3 regions of the Streptomyces sp. NPDC006235 genome follow, and region 3 is predicted to be linked to each of the others. Evidence: riboswitches for the same ligand, from Rfam matches in the RefSeq annotation. Region 3 holds a riboswitch; each other region holds the start of a gene.
What was found. Region 3 has a riboswitch for cobalamin ahead of ABZ192_RS05775 (cobalamin biosynthesis protein). Riboswitches for the same ligand answer to the same signal wherever they lie in the genome.

Region 1: another riboswitch for cobalamin. It lies ahead of ABZ192_RS19605 (energy-coupling factor ABC transporter permease); the one in region 3 lies ahead of ABZ192_RS05775 (cobalamin biosynthesis protein).
Region 2: another riboswitch for cobalamin. It lies ahead of ABZ192_RS08885 (ABC transporter substrate-binding protein); the one in region 3 lies ahead of ABZ192_RS05775 (cobalamin biosynthesis protein).

What each region holds. Positions count from the first base shown of each region.
Region 1 covers NZ_JBEXSR010000015.1:81,815-85,078, forward strand. Annotated here, with positions in the region: gene ABZ192_RS19590 (ATP-binding cassette domain-containing protein) at 1-70, opposite strand, end outside; gene cbiQ (cobalt ECF transporter T component CbiQ) at 67-816, opposite strand; gene ABZ192_RS19600 (energy-coupling factor ABC transporter substrate-binding protein) at 822-1,196, opposite strand; gene ABZ192_RS19605 (energy-coupling factor ABC transporter permease) at 1,193-1,894, opposite strand; cobalamin riboswitch at 1,924-2,131, opposite strand; gene ABZ192_RS19610 (protein kinase) at 2,200-3,264, opposite strand, start outside.
Region 2 covers NZ_JBEXSR010000005.1:276,112-279,375, reverse strand. Annotated here, with positions in the region: gene ABZ192_RS08895 (APC family permease) at 1-749, opposite strand, end outside; gene ABZ192_RS08890 (CoA-binding protein) at 884-1,312, opposite strand; cobalamin riboswitch at 1,394-1,584, shown strand; gene ABZ192_RS08885 (ABC transporter substrate-binding protein) at 1,653-2,669, shown strand; gene ABZ192_RS08880 (iron chelate uptake ABC transporter family permease subunit) at 2,666-3,264, shown strand, end outside.
Region 3 covers NZ_JBEXSR010000003.1:368,147-371,410, forward strand. Annotated here, with positions in the region: gene ABZ192_RS05770 (cobyric acid synthase) at 1-737, opposite strand, end outside; gene ABZ192_RS05775 (cobalamin biosynthesis protein) at 734-1,675, opposite strand; cobalamin riboswitch at 1,774-1,908, opposite strand; gene ABZ192_RS05780 (hypothetical protein) at 2,049-2,270, opposite strand; gene ABZ192_RS05785 (inorganic phosphate transporter) at 2,305-3,264, opposite strand, start outside.

The DNA.
Region 1 (3,264 bases), on a different contig from region 3:
TGAGCACGGCCGGGCCGTCCTCGTAGGCGAAGGACGCGCCCCGCAGGGCGACGAGGGCGGGCTCGCTCATGTCAGCGGCCTTTCCAGTACGAAGGTGAGGACGGCCAGCGCCGCGAGGAGCACGCAACTGGCCGTCGTGAAGCGGACGGAGACACGGGCCTCCGGCACCAGGACCCGCAGGGTGCCGTCGTAGCCGCGCCCGGCGAGACCGGCCTGGAGGCGGACCGCCCGGTCGAAGGCCCGGACGAACGCGGTGGCGCCGAGACCGCCCAGGGACCGCCAGGCCGCGGCCCGCGTGGTGTGCCCGAGCCGGGCGGCCTGCGCGTCACGGACCCGGCGCACGGAGTCCAGCAGCAGGAAGCTCATCCGGTACGTCACGAGCGCCACGTCGACGACCGGCGCGGGCACCCCGGCCCGGACCAGCCGCGGCAGCAGGTCGGACATGGGCGTGGTGAACGCGAACAGCAGCACCCCCAGGGACGCCGCCGAGGTGCGCAGCAGCAACTCCCCGGCCCGGACCGGCCCGTCACCGGCGAGGGAGACGAAACCGTTCGGCCCGCCGACCTGCACGAGGAGCGTCAGCGCGCCGGTCACGCAGAAGCCCAGCGGCACCCGGTAGGCCCGCCACAGCCGGATCCAGGGCACGCCCGCCGGACCCAGCAGCACCACCAGGGCGGTCAGCAGCACCAGAGCCGCGCCCGGCCAGGGCGGCAGCGAGATCGCCAGGAGGGTCAGCCCCAGCCCGAGCACGGCCTTGTCCACGGGATGGCGGCGGCGCCAGCGACTGCTGTGCGCCGCCGCGTCGATCGGCAGCACGCGGCTCAGGCCCCTTCGGCCGTGGACTCCTCGGCGGTACCGTCCGCCGGGTTCCCGGAGTCCCGCTCCCGCTCCAGCGCCCGCAGCTCACCCTGCCGTCTGCCCCGGCGCAGTCCGAAGTAGTAGGCGAGGAAACCGGAGCCGAGGGCCGCCTGGAGGGAGAACAGCGCCGACTCGATCTCACCGGACGGCGGTTCGTACAGGGGCGAGAACCAGGGCTCGTAGTCCGGCTCGATCTCGGTGATCGCCGTCTCCGCCTCGCCGTCGGCGCCCGTGAACGGCTCCTTCTTGTGGTCGCCGAGGCCGAGGGCGAGCGGCAGCACGGCGAGCGCGGCCACGGCGAGCAGCAGCAGGAGGTTGATCTTGGTGTTCTTGCTCATCGGGCCACCTCCTGGGTCTCGTTCCGGGACTGCTTGTCGGCGAGGAGCACACCCAGCCGGGTCAGTTCGCCCTTGCTGGACTGCACCAGCAGCCGCATCACGAGCACCGTCAGCAGTCCCTCGCTCACCGCGAGCGGGATCTGGGTGACGGCGAAGATGGAGCCGAACTTGCCGAGCGCGCCCAGGAACCCGCTGCCCGGGTCGGGGAACGCGAGCGCCAGCTGCACGCTGGTGACGCAGTAGGTGGACAGGTCGGCTACGAACGCGGCGCAGAACACGGCGACCATCAGCGGCACGTCGTAGCGCCGCAGTAGCCGGTACACCGCGTAGCCCGCCCAGGGGCCGGCGATCGCCATGGAGAAGACGTTGGCGCCGAGCGTGGTCAGACCGCCGTGCGCGAGCAGCAGCGCTTGGAAGAGCAGGGTGATGGTGCCCAGCACGGCCATGGCGGGCGGCCGGAACAGGATGGCCCCCAGGCCCGTGCCCGTGGGGTGGGAGCAACTGCCGGTGACGGACGGCAGTTTCAGCGCGGACAGGACGAACGTGAAGGCGCCGGAGGCGCCGAGGAGCAGAGTGCTCTCGGGGTGCTCGCGCACCTCACGGGTGAGCGACCGGACTCCGTGGAGGACGAACGGCGCGGACGCGACGCCCCAGGCGACGGCGTGCGCCGGAGGAAGGAAACCCTCGGCAATGTGCATGGCTCAGCAGACCCTCTCCAGCACCTCGTGGATGGTTGACGCGCCTTGGCCGGTCTCCTGGCTCACGGGTCCCACCGCCCGTACTCCGCCTTCCCGGGTTCGTGAGAACCCAGTGGCTGCCCGCGAGGGCTGGAGCCGGACTTCCCGATCACAGTGGCGAGGGCCGCACCGGCATCACACCGGATTTCCCGTTCACCAAGGCGTGGTGACAGTAATGCCGAGATAAGGGCCATGACAAGCCAGCCGAGGGGGCGCGCGAGGGGGCGCGTGAAGGGGCGACCGCTCGCACACCGGCGCGGGAGGGCTCAGTCGTCACCCTCGTCGCCCTCGTCCTCCCCGTCCTCCCCGGACCGCGGAGGCTGTTCCCGCCGGGACTTGTCCGCCTTCTCAGGCGGGCCGCTGCTCACTTCCGGAGTCGGGCTGGTGGGGCCGGGCGTCGGTTCGGCGAGGGTCGGGGTGCCGGGGGCCGTGGGGGAGGGGGTGACATCGGCCACTGTGCCGGCGGCCGGAGTCGTGGCGGCCGCCGGTGCGGAGGCCAGCGGGTCGGCGGAGTCGGCGGAGTCGCCGGGCGAGGGGGCGGCCGGGCTGCTCGCGGACGGGGACGCCTCGGGTTCCGTGCCCTCCGTCGCGGTGTCGTCGGGCGAGAACATCTGCATGCCGGCGAGCATCGCGGCGAGGAAGACGGCCGCCGCGGCCACCACCGCGGCCGTTCTCCGGTGGTTGCCGAGATTGTTGCGGGGCGCGGCGCGACGGGAACGCCCGCCCGGGGCGGTCCGGGACCCCGTGGGCAGCGCGTGCCCGGCCGGGGCGCCGGTGTCGGCCGCCGCGTACGGTCCCGGCCCGGACGACGGCCCCGCTGACGCCGCGTACGGCCCGCTCCCGGAGGCCGGCCCCGGGGATGCCGCGTACGGCCCGCTCCCGGAGGCCGGCCCCGGCGACACCGCCTCCGGCAGCGGCTCGGGCAGCCCCCGCCAGGCGCCCCCGGCGAACCACTCGGCGGCCTGCTGCGCCGTGGGCCGGTCCTCGGGCTGCTTGGCGAGCAGGGCGAGGAGGTAGCTCTCGAAGGCCGGCGGCAGACCGGCGACACCGAGTTCCCGGGGCGGTACGGGGGCGTTGTCGAGATGCTGGTGCAGCAGCGCGACGGCCGTGTCGGCCTGGAACGGCGGGCGGCCGCTGAGGAGCTGGTAGAGCACGCACCCCAGGGAGTACATGTCGGAGGCGGGACCCGCGGGCCGGCCCAGGGCCCGTTCGGGCGCGAGGTAGAGGCCGGTGCCGACGATCTGGCCGGTGGCGGTGAGCGCGGCGCCCGGGTCGTCGAGGAAACGCGCGATGCCGAAGTCGCCGATTTTCAGCGTGCCGCCCGCGTCCAG
Region 2 (3,264 bases), on a different contig from region 3:
GTCGCGCGGGGCAGGTCACGGGCCGGGTCGCGGCTCTCGCCCGCCAGCTGGATCGCCTGCTCGAAGCCCAGCAGGGCGAAGATGATGCCGCTGGAACTGACGGCGCTCAGCACGCCGTGGGCGCCGAACGGGGCGAAGCCGTGCTCGGTGAAGTTGCCCGGGTGGAAGTTGCCCGCCGCGATGATGAAGATGGCGGCCAGCGGCACGGCCACCTTCCACCAGGTGGCGGCGCTGTTGGTGTGCGCCAGGAGCCGCACACCGAGGAAGTTGATCACGACGAAGACCGCCATGAGGAGCACGGCGACGACGAACCCGCTGGTCGTCAGTGTGCCGTCCTTGGCGTGCTGGAAGCCCTGCGCCCAGTGCCAGTGCCCGGCATAACCGATCATGGCCTCGACCTCGATCGGTGCCACGGTCGCCGCCTGGAGCCAGGAGAACCAGCCGAAGGACATGCCGGCCAGTCCGCCGAACGCGTAGTGCGGATACCGCGCCGTGCCTCCCGCGACCGGGAACATGCCGCCGAGTTCCGCGTGCACCAGGGCCAGCAGCACGATCCCGACCGCGCCGATCAGCCACGACAGGATCGCCGCGGGGCCGGCCGCCACGACCGCCTTCTCGGCTCCGTACAGCCACCCGGAGCCGATGATGGAACCGACCGACGCCCACATGAGCCCGATCAGTCCGACGTCCCGGCGCAATCCGCCGGGCCCCCCTTTTACCCCCGCTGCTGCCTGGTCGACGCTCACCATGAATCAAGGGGCCTCTCGTAAAAGAACTCGGTGAGTTCTGCGAGCAAGAGGCCTCAGATTAGGAATCGGTCAACCGGCGGCAGAAGGCGCGTTGTGCAGCCTTGACCGGGCGCGGGCATTTCCTGGAAAGCGCTTCAGGAATTCTGTACGCGGTGATGAGGAAGTCGTGGGATCTCGATCGCCGGGCAGCGGTCCATCACCATCTCCAGGCCCGCGGCACGGGTCCGGTCGTAAGCCGCCTCGTCGATGACGCCGAGCTGGAACCACACGGCCCGCGCGCCCTTCGCGACCGCCTCGTCCGCCACCGCTCCGGCGAGATCGCTGTTCACGAACACGTCCACGACGTCCACGTCGAAGGGGATGTCCGCGAGACTGGCGTACCCCTGCTCGCCGTGCACCGTCTCCGCCTTCGGATGCACGGGCACGACGCGCTTGCCGTAACGCTGGAGCACCTCGGCCACGCCGTAGGCCGCGCGCCGCTGGTTCGACGACAGGCCCACCACGGCCCAGGTGTCGCCGAGCTCGGTGAGGATCCTGCGGACCGTTGCCTCGTCGCCGTACACCGGTGGCCTCCTGGAGAGTCGCGGAAGAACTGTTGTCCGCACAACGACGTACGGTGCGCGGTGATTCCCGCGCAGTCCCCGTGATAGCTTGCCGAGGCCAGTCGAACCCATGTAGGTGGGTCAGGGAATCCGGTGCGAATCCGGAACTGACGCGCAGCGGTGAGGGGGACGGGCGGGGCCTCGGCCACTGGACGTCGCGTGTGACGTCCGGGAAGGCGCTCCGCACCGGACGAACCCGAGTCCGAAGACCTGCTGGCGGCCCCCGCGGCCGTACGCGGCGGGGGAGCACCGTACGACCGGGCTCCGCGATCGAGCCCTCGACGACTGAGGACTGGTTTCCGTGCCCCTCGCCCCACCCGCCCGTGCCACCGTCCTGCTCGCGGCCGGCGCCCTGCTCCTGGCCGGCTGCGGCGACCCGCCGGCCACCACGACGAAAGCCGCCGTCACGCTCGACAACTGCGGCCACGAGGTGCGCGTCGAGGCCCCGCCGAAGCACGCCGTCTCCCTCAACCAGGGCACCACCGAGATCCTGCTCTCCCTCGGCCTCGCCGACCGTCTCGCGGGCACCGCCACCTGGACCGACCCCGTGATGAAGGGGCTGGCGAAGGCCAACGCGAAGGTGCCGCGCATCGCCGAGAACAACCCGTCCTTCGAACGGGTCCTGGACACCGGCCCCGACTTCGTCGCGGCGTCCTTCGTCTCCACCCTCGGCCGGGGCGGCGTCGCCACCCGCGAGCAGTTCGAGAAGCTCGGCGTCCCCACGTACGTCTCCCCGTCGGACTGCGCCGGCAAGGACAACTCCGGTGACGGGGACGGCGCGCGCGACAAGGCGCTGGGCATCGACACCATCTACGGCGAAGTGCGCGACCTGGCCACCGTGTTCGGGGTGCCGGAACGGGGCGACCAGCTCGTGGCCTCCCTCCAGCGGCGCATGGCGAAGGCCACGCGGGGCGTCCACGCCTCCGACGTCACCCTCCTGTACTGGTTCGCCAACTCCGAGTCGCCCTACATGGCGGGCTGTTGCGGAGCGCCCGGCATCATCACCCGGGCCCTCGGGGCGAAGAACGTCTTCGACGACACGCACGAGGAGTGGCCGCAGATCAACTGGGAGACGGTCGCCGAACGCGACCCCGACGTCCTCGTCATCGGCGACCTCACCCGCAAGTCGCAGACCGCCGAGTCGGCCGCGAAGAAGATCGCCTTCCTGGAGTCCAACCCGGTCACCAGAAACATGGACGCGGTCAGGCACAAGCGGTACGTGCTGCTCAGCGGTCAGGCCATGAACCCGACCATCCGCACGGTCGAGGGCGTGGAACAGGTCGCCGCCAAGCTGCGCGCGTTCGGGCTCGTGAAGTGACCGTCCGCGGGCTCGGGTTCGGCGCCGCTGGGGTCCTGCTGCTGGCCGTCTCCCTGGCCCTGGCGATCACCGTCGGCCCGGCCGACATACGGATCGCGGACGTCTGGTCCGCAGTGGCGGCCCATCTCGGACTCGGCAGCTCGGACCTGACGCCGATCCGCGACGGGATCGTCTGGCAGCTGCGGCTGCCGCGCACGCTGCTCGCGGCCGTGTGCGGGGCCGGACTGGCCGTCTGCGGGGCGGTGATGCAGTCGCTGCTGCGCAACCCGCTCGCCGACCCGTTCGTGCTCGGGGTGTCCTCCGGCGCCTCCACCGGCGCGGTCGTGGTCGTCGTCCTGGGCGTGGGCGGCGGCGCCGTCTCGGTGTCCGCGGGCGCGTTCCTCGGCGCCCTGGTGTCCTTCGCCCTGGTGCTGCTGCTCAGCCACACCCTCGGCGGCACCACCGACCGGGTCGTCCTCGCGGGCGTCGCCGCCATGCAGCTCTTCTCCGCGCTCACCTCCTTCGTCGTGATGACCGCCGCCGACGCCGAGACGACCCGGGGCGTGCTGTTCTGGCTCCTCGGCTCGCTCGGCGGCGCGGGCTGGACCGACGTGTG
Region 3 (3,264 bases):
CCCCGCAGGGAGACGCGCAGCCCGTCCTCCTCGTCGATCCCCAGCCCGTGCCGGAAGGGCAGGACGCCGTACGTCCGCCGCCCGGTGAGGCGCTGGAGCATGTCGAGCCCCGGCTCCAGCAGGGAGACGTCCCCCCGGAACTTGTTGACGAGGAACCCGGCGACGCACTCCTGGTCCTCGGGCGACAGCAGCGCGACCGTCCCGAAGAACGAGGCGAACACACCGCCCCGGTCGATGTCGCCGACGACGAGCACGGGGAGCCCGGCGCCCCGGGCGATCCCCATGTTGACGATGTCGGTCCGCCGCAGATTGATCTCGGCCGGACTGCCCGCCCCCTCACAGATCACCGCGTCATACGTGCCCCGCAACTGCTCCAGGCAGTCCAGCACGGTCCCGAGCAGCTTCTGCTGCCGTCCGCCGTGGTAGCCGCGTGCGCTGAGCTCCCCGACCGGCTTGCCCAGCAGCACGACCTGGCTGCTGCTCTCGCCTCCGGGCTTGAGCAGCACCGGGTTCATCTGCGCGGTCGGCTCGACGCGGCAGGCCTGCGCCTGCATGGCCTGCGCCCGCCCGATCTCGGCGCCTTCCTTCGTGACGAAGGAGTTGAGGGACATGTTCTGCGCTTTGAAGGGCGCGACCTTGACGCCCTGCCGCACCAGCCATCGGCAGATCCCGGCGGTCACGACGCTCTTGCCCGCGTCGGAGGTGGTACCGGCGACCAGAAGCCCACCGCCCGTCATGACGTACGCCCTTTCGCGATGCGGCGCGCGGCGACACAGACGCCGAGCGCGAGCCAGCCGACACGCCTGGACAGCCGTACGGCCCGTTCGATGTCCCGGGTGGCGACGGCGCGCCCGGCCGTGTTGAGCACGGGCCGGTGCTCGACGCGCCCGCCGTACGACAAGGTCCCGCCCAGCCGTACCCCGAGCGCCCCCGCGAACGAGGCCTCCACGGGCCCGGCGTTGGGGCTCGGATGCTTGGCGGCGTCGGCCCGCCAGGCCTGTACGGCTCCCTGTGGATCGTCGCCTGCCAGGGTCGCGAGCACGGCGGTCAGCCGGGCCCCCGGCCAGCCCGCGAGATCGTCCAGCCGGGCGGAGGCCCACCCATAGCGCCGGTACCGGGCCGACTTGTGCCCGACCATGGCGTCGAGGGTGTTGACGGCCCGGAACCCGAGGAGCCCCGGCACACCGCCGACGGCCCCCCACACGAGCGCCCCCACGACCGCGTCGGAGGTGTTCTCGGCGACGGACTCGACCACGGCCCGGGCGATCCCGTCGGCGTCGAGCGCCTGCGGATCCCGCCCGCACAGATGCGGCAGCCGCGCCCGGGCGCCGTCGACGTCCCCCGCCTCCAGGGCACGCCCGATGGCCTGTGCCTCCCGCGCGAGTGAAGTCCCCCCGACCACGGCCCAGGTGGCGGCACTGGTCAGGGCGACGGAGGCGACGGCGGAGTTCCGCACGGCACGCGCGGCGACGCCCCCGAGCGCGACGGCTCCTCCGGCGCACACCGCGGTGTGCAGGGCGCCCCACCCCCGGTGGTCCCGCCACAACACCCGTTCCACGGCGCCCGCGGCCCGTCCGAACACGGCGACCGGATGCCCCCGGCGGGGATCGCCGAGCAGCAGGTCACCGATCAGACCGGCGGCGGCGCCGTACGCGAAGACGCGACCGGCACCCATGGGCTCAGCCGGCCGCAGGAGTGGTCAGGGGTGGGGTACTGAACCTCGATCGGCAGCCGCGCATGGCGATATGTCCTCACTCAGGGTGTCCACGCCCTGGTTCGACTAGACCGGCGGTGAGAGTTCCTGGCTCCCGGGGATTGCTACCCCGGTGACAGTGGCGGGACCGCGCCGGACTTCCACCGGCTTCCTCTCCTGCCGCCGTTAATGGCCCCGGCAGTCCACCACGGCCGGGTTCAGCCGTCAACTTGCCGTTGACCTGCGAGGGGAGAGTGTGCAGAAGCCCACACCACCACCCCCTGGCACACGACGACCGGGCGGGACAGGACCGAAGTCCTGTCCCGCCCGGCGGGAACCTCGTGCGGTCGGGCCGTCAGGCCACGATCAGATAGATCCCGTATCCCACAGCCGCCGCGCACGCGGCGAAGCACGCGTACGCGCCGGTGACCGCGAGGCCCGCGGAGCCGCCCTGGGCCACCGCCCGTTCGCGGCGGGACAGGCCGGTGATGCCGAGGGTGAACAGGCCCACCAGGGCCACGGTGACCACGAGGCTGACGCCGAAGACGGAGCCGAGGGCCGCCCAGTCGATCTTCATATCGGAGACTCTTCCTTGTTACCGGTCGGCGGGGTCAGACGGTGGTCGTCGTCGAGGGCGTCCGCTCGGCGGCGGCCTGGGCCGGGAACGACGGCACCGGGTCCTCCGTCGCCGTGCCGGCCGGCGGCGGCGTCACCGCGGCCATCGCCGTGGTCACCACACCGGCCGGCTCCGCCTCGTCGGCGTCGTTGACGTTGGTGTGGTCGACGACCTCACGCCGCGAGAGCTTCCAGATCGCCGCGCTGGAGGCGACGAGGAAGACGGCCACCACCGCGGTGCCCCAGCTGCCGAAGCCGGTGACGTACTCGGCGAGCGCGCCCACCAGGGCCGCCGCCGGCAGCGTCAGGCCCCACGCGACGAACATCCGCGTCGCCGTCGACCAGCGGACGACACCGCCCTTGCGGCCGAGCCCCGCGCCCATCACCGAGCCGGAGACGGAGTGGGTGGTGGAGAGGGAGAAGCCGATGTGCGAGGAGGCCAGGATGACCGTGGCCGCGCTGGTCTGGGCGGCGAAGCCCTGCTGCGGCTGGAGGTCGGTCAGGCCCTTGCCCATGGTGCGGATGATGCGCCAGCCGCCCAGGTACGTGCCGAGCGCGATGGCGATGCCCGCCGAGAGGATGACCCACATGGGCGGGTCGGAGTCGGGGGCGACGGCGCCGCCGGCGACCAGGGCGAGGGTGATGACACCCATCGTCTTCTGGGCGTCGTTGGTGCCGTGGGCCAGGGAGACCAGACCCGCGGAGGCGATCTGGCCGGCCCGGTAGCCCTTCTCGGAGGCCTTGCCGTCGGCCTTCTTGCCGAGGGAGTACGTCAGCCGGGTCGCGAGCATCGCCGCCATGCCCGCGACCAGCGGGGCGGCGATCGCCGGGATCAGGACCTTGGTGACCAGCACGTCGCCGTGGACCGCGCCGACGCCCGCCGAGGCGATCGTGGCGCCGATCAGCCCGCCCATCAGGGCGTGCGAGGAACTCGACGGCAGGCCGACCAGCCAGGT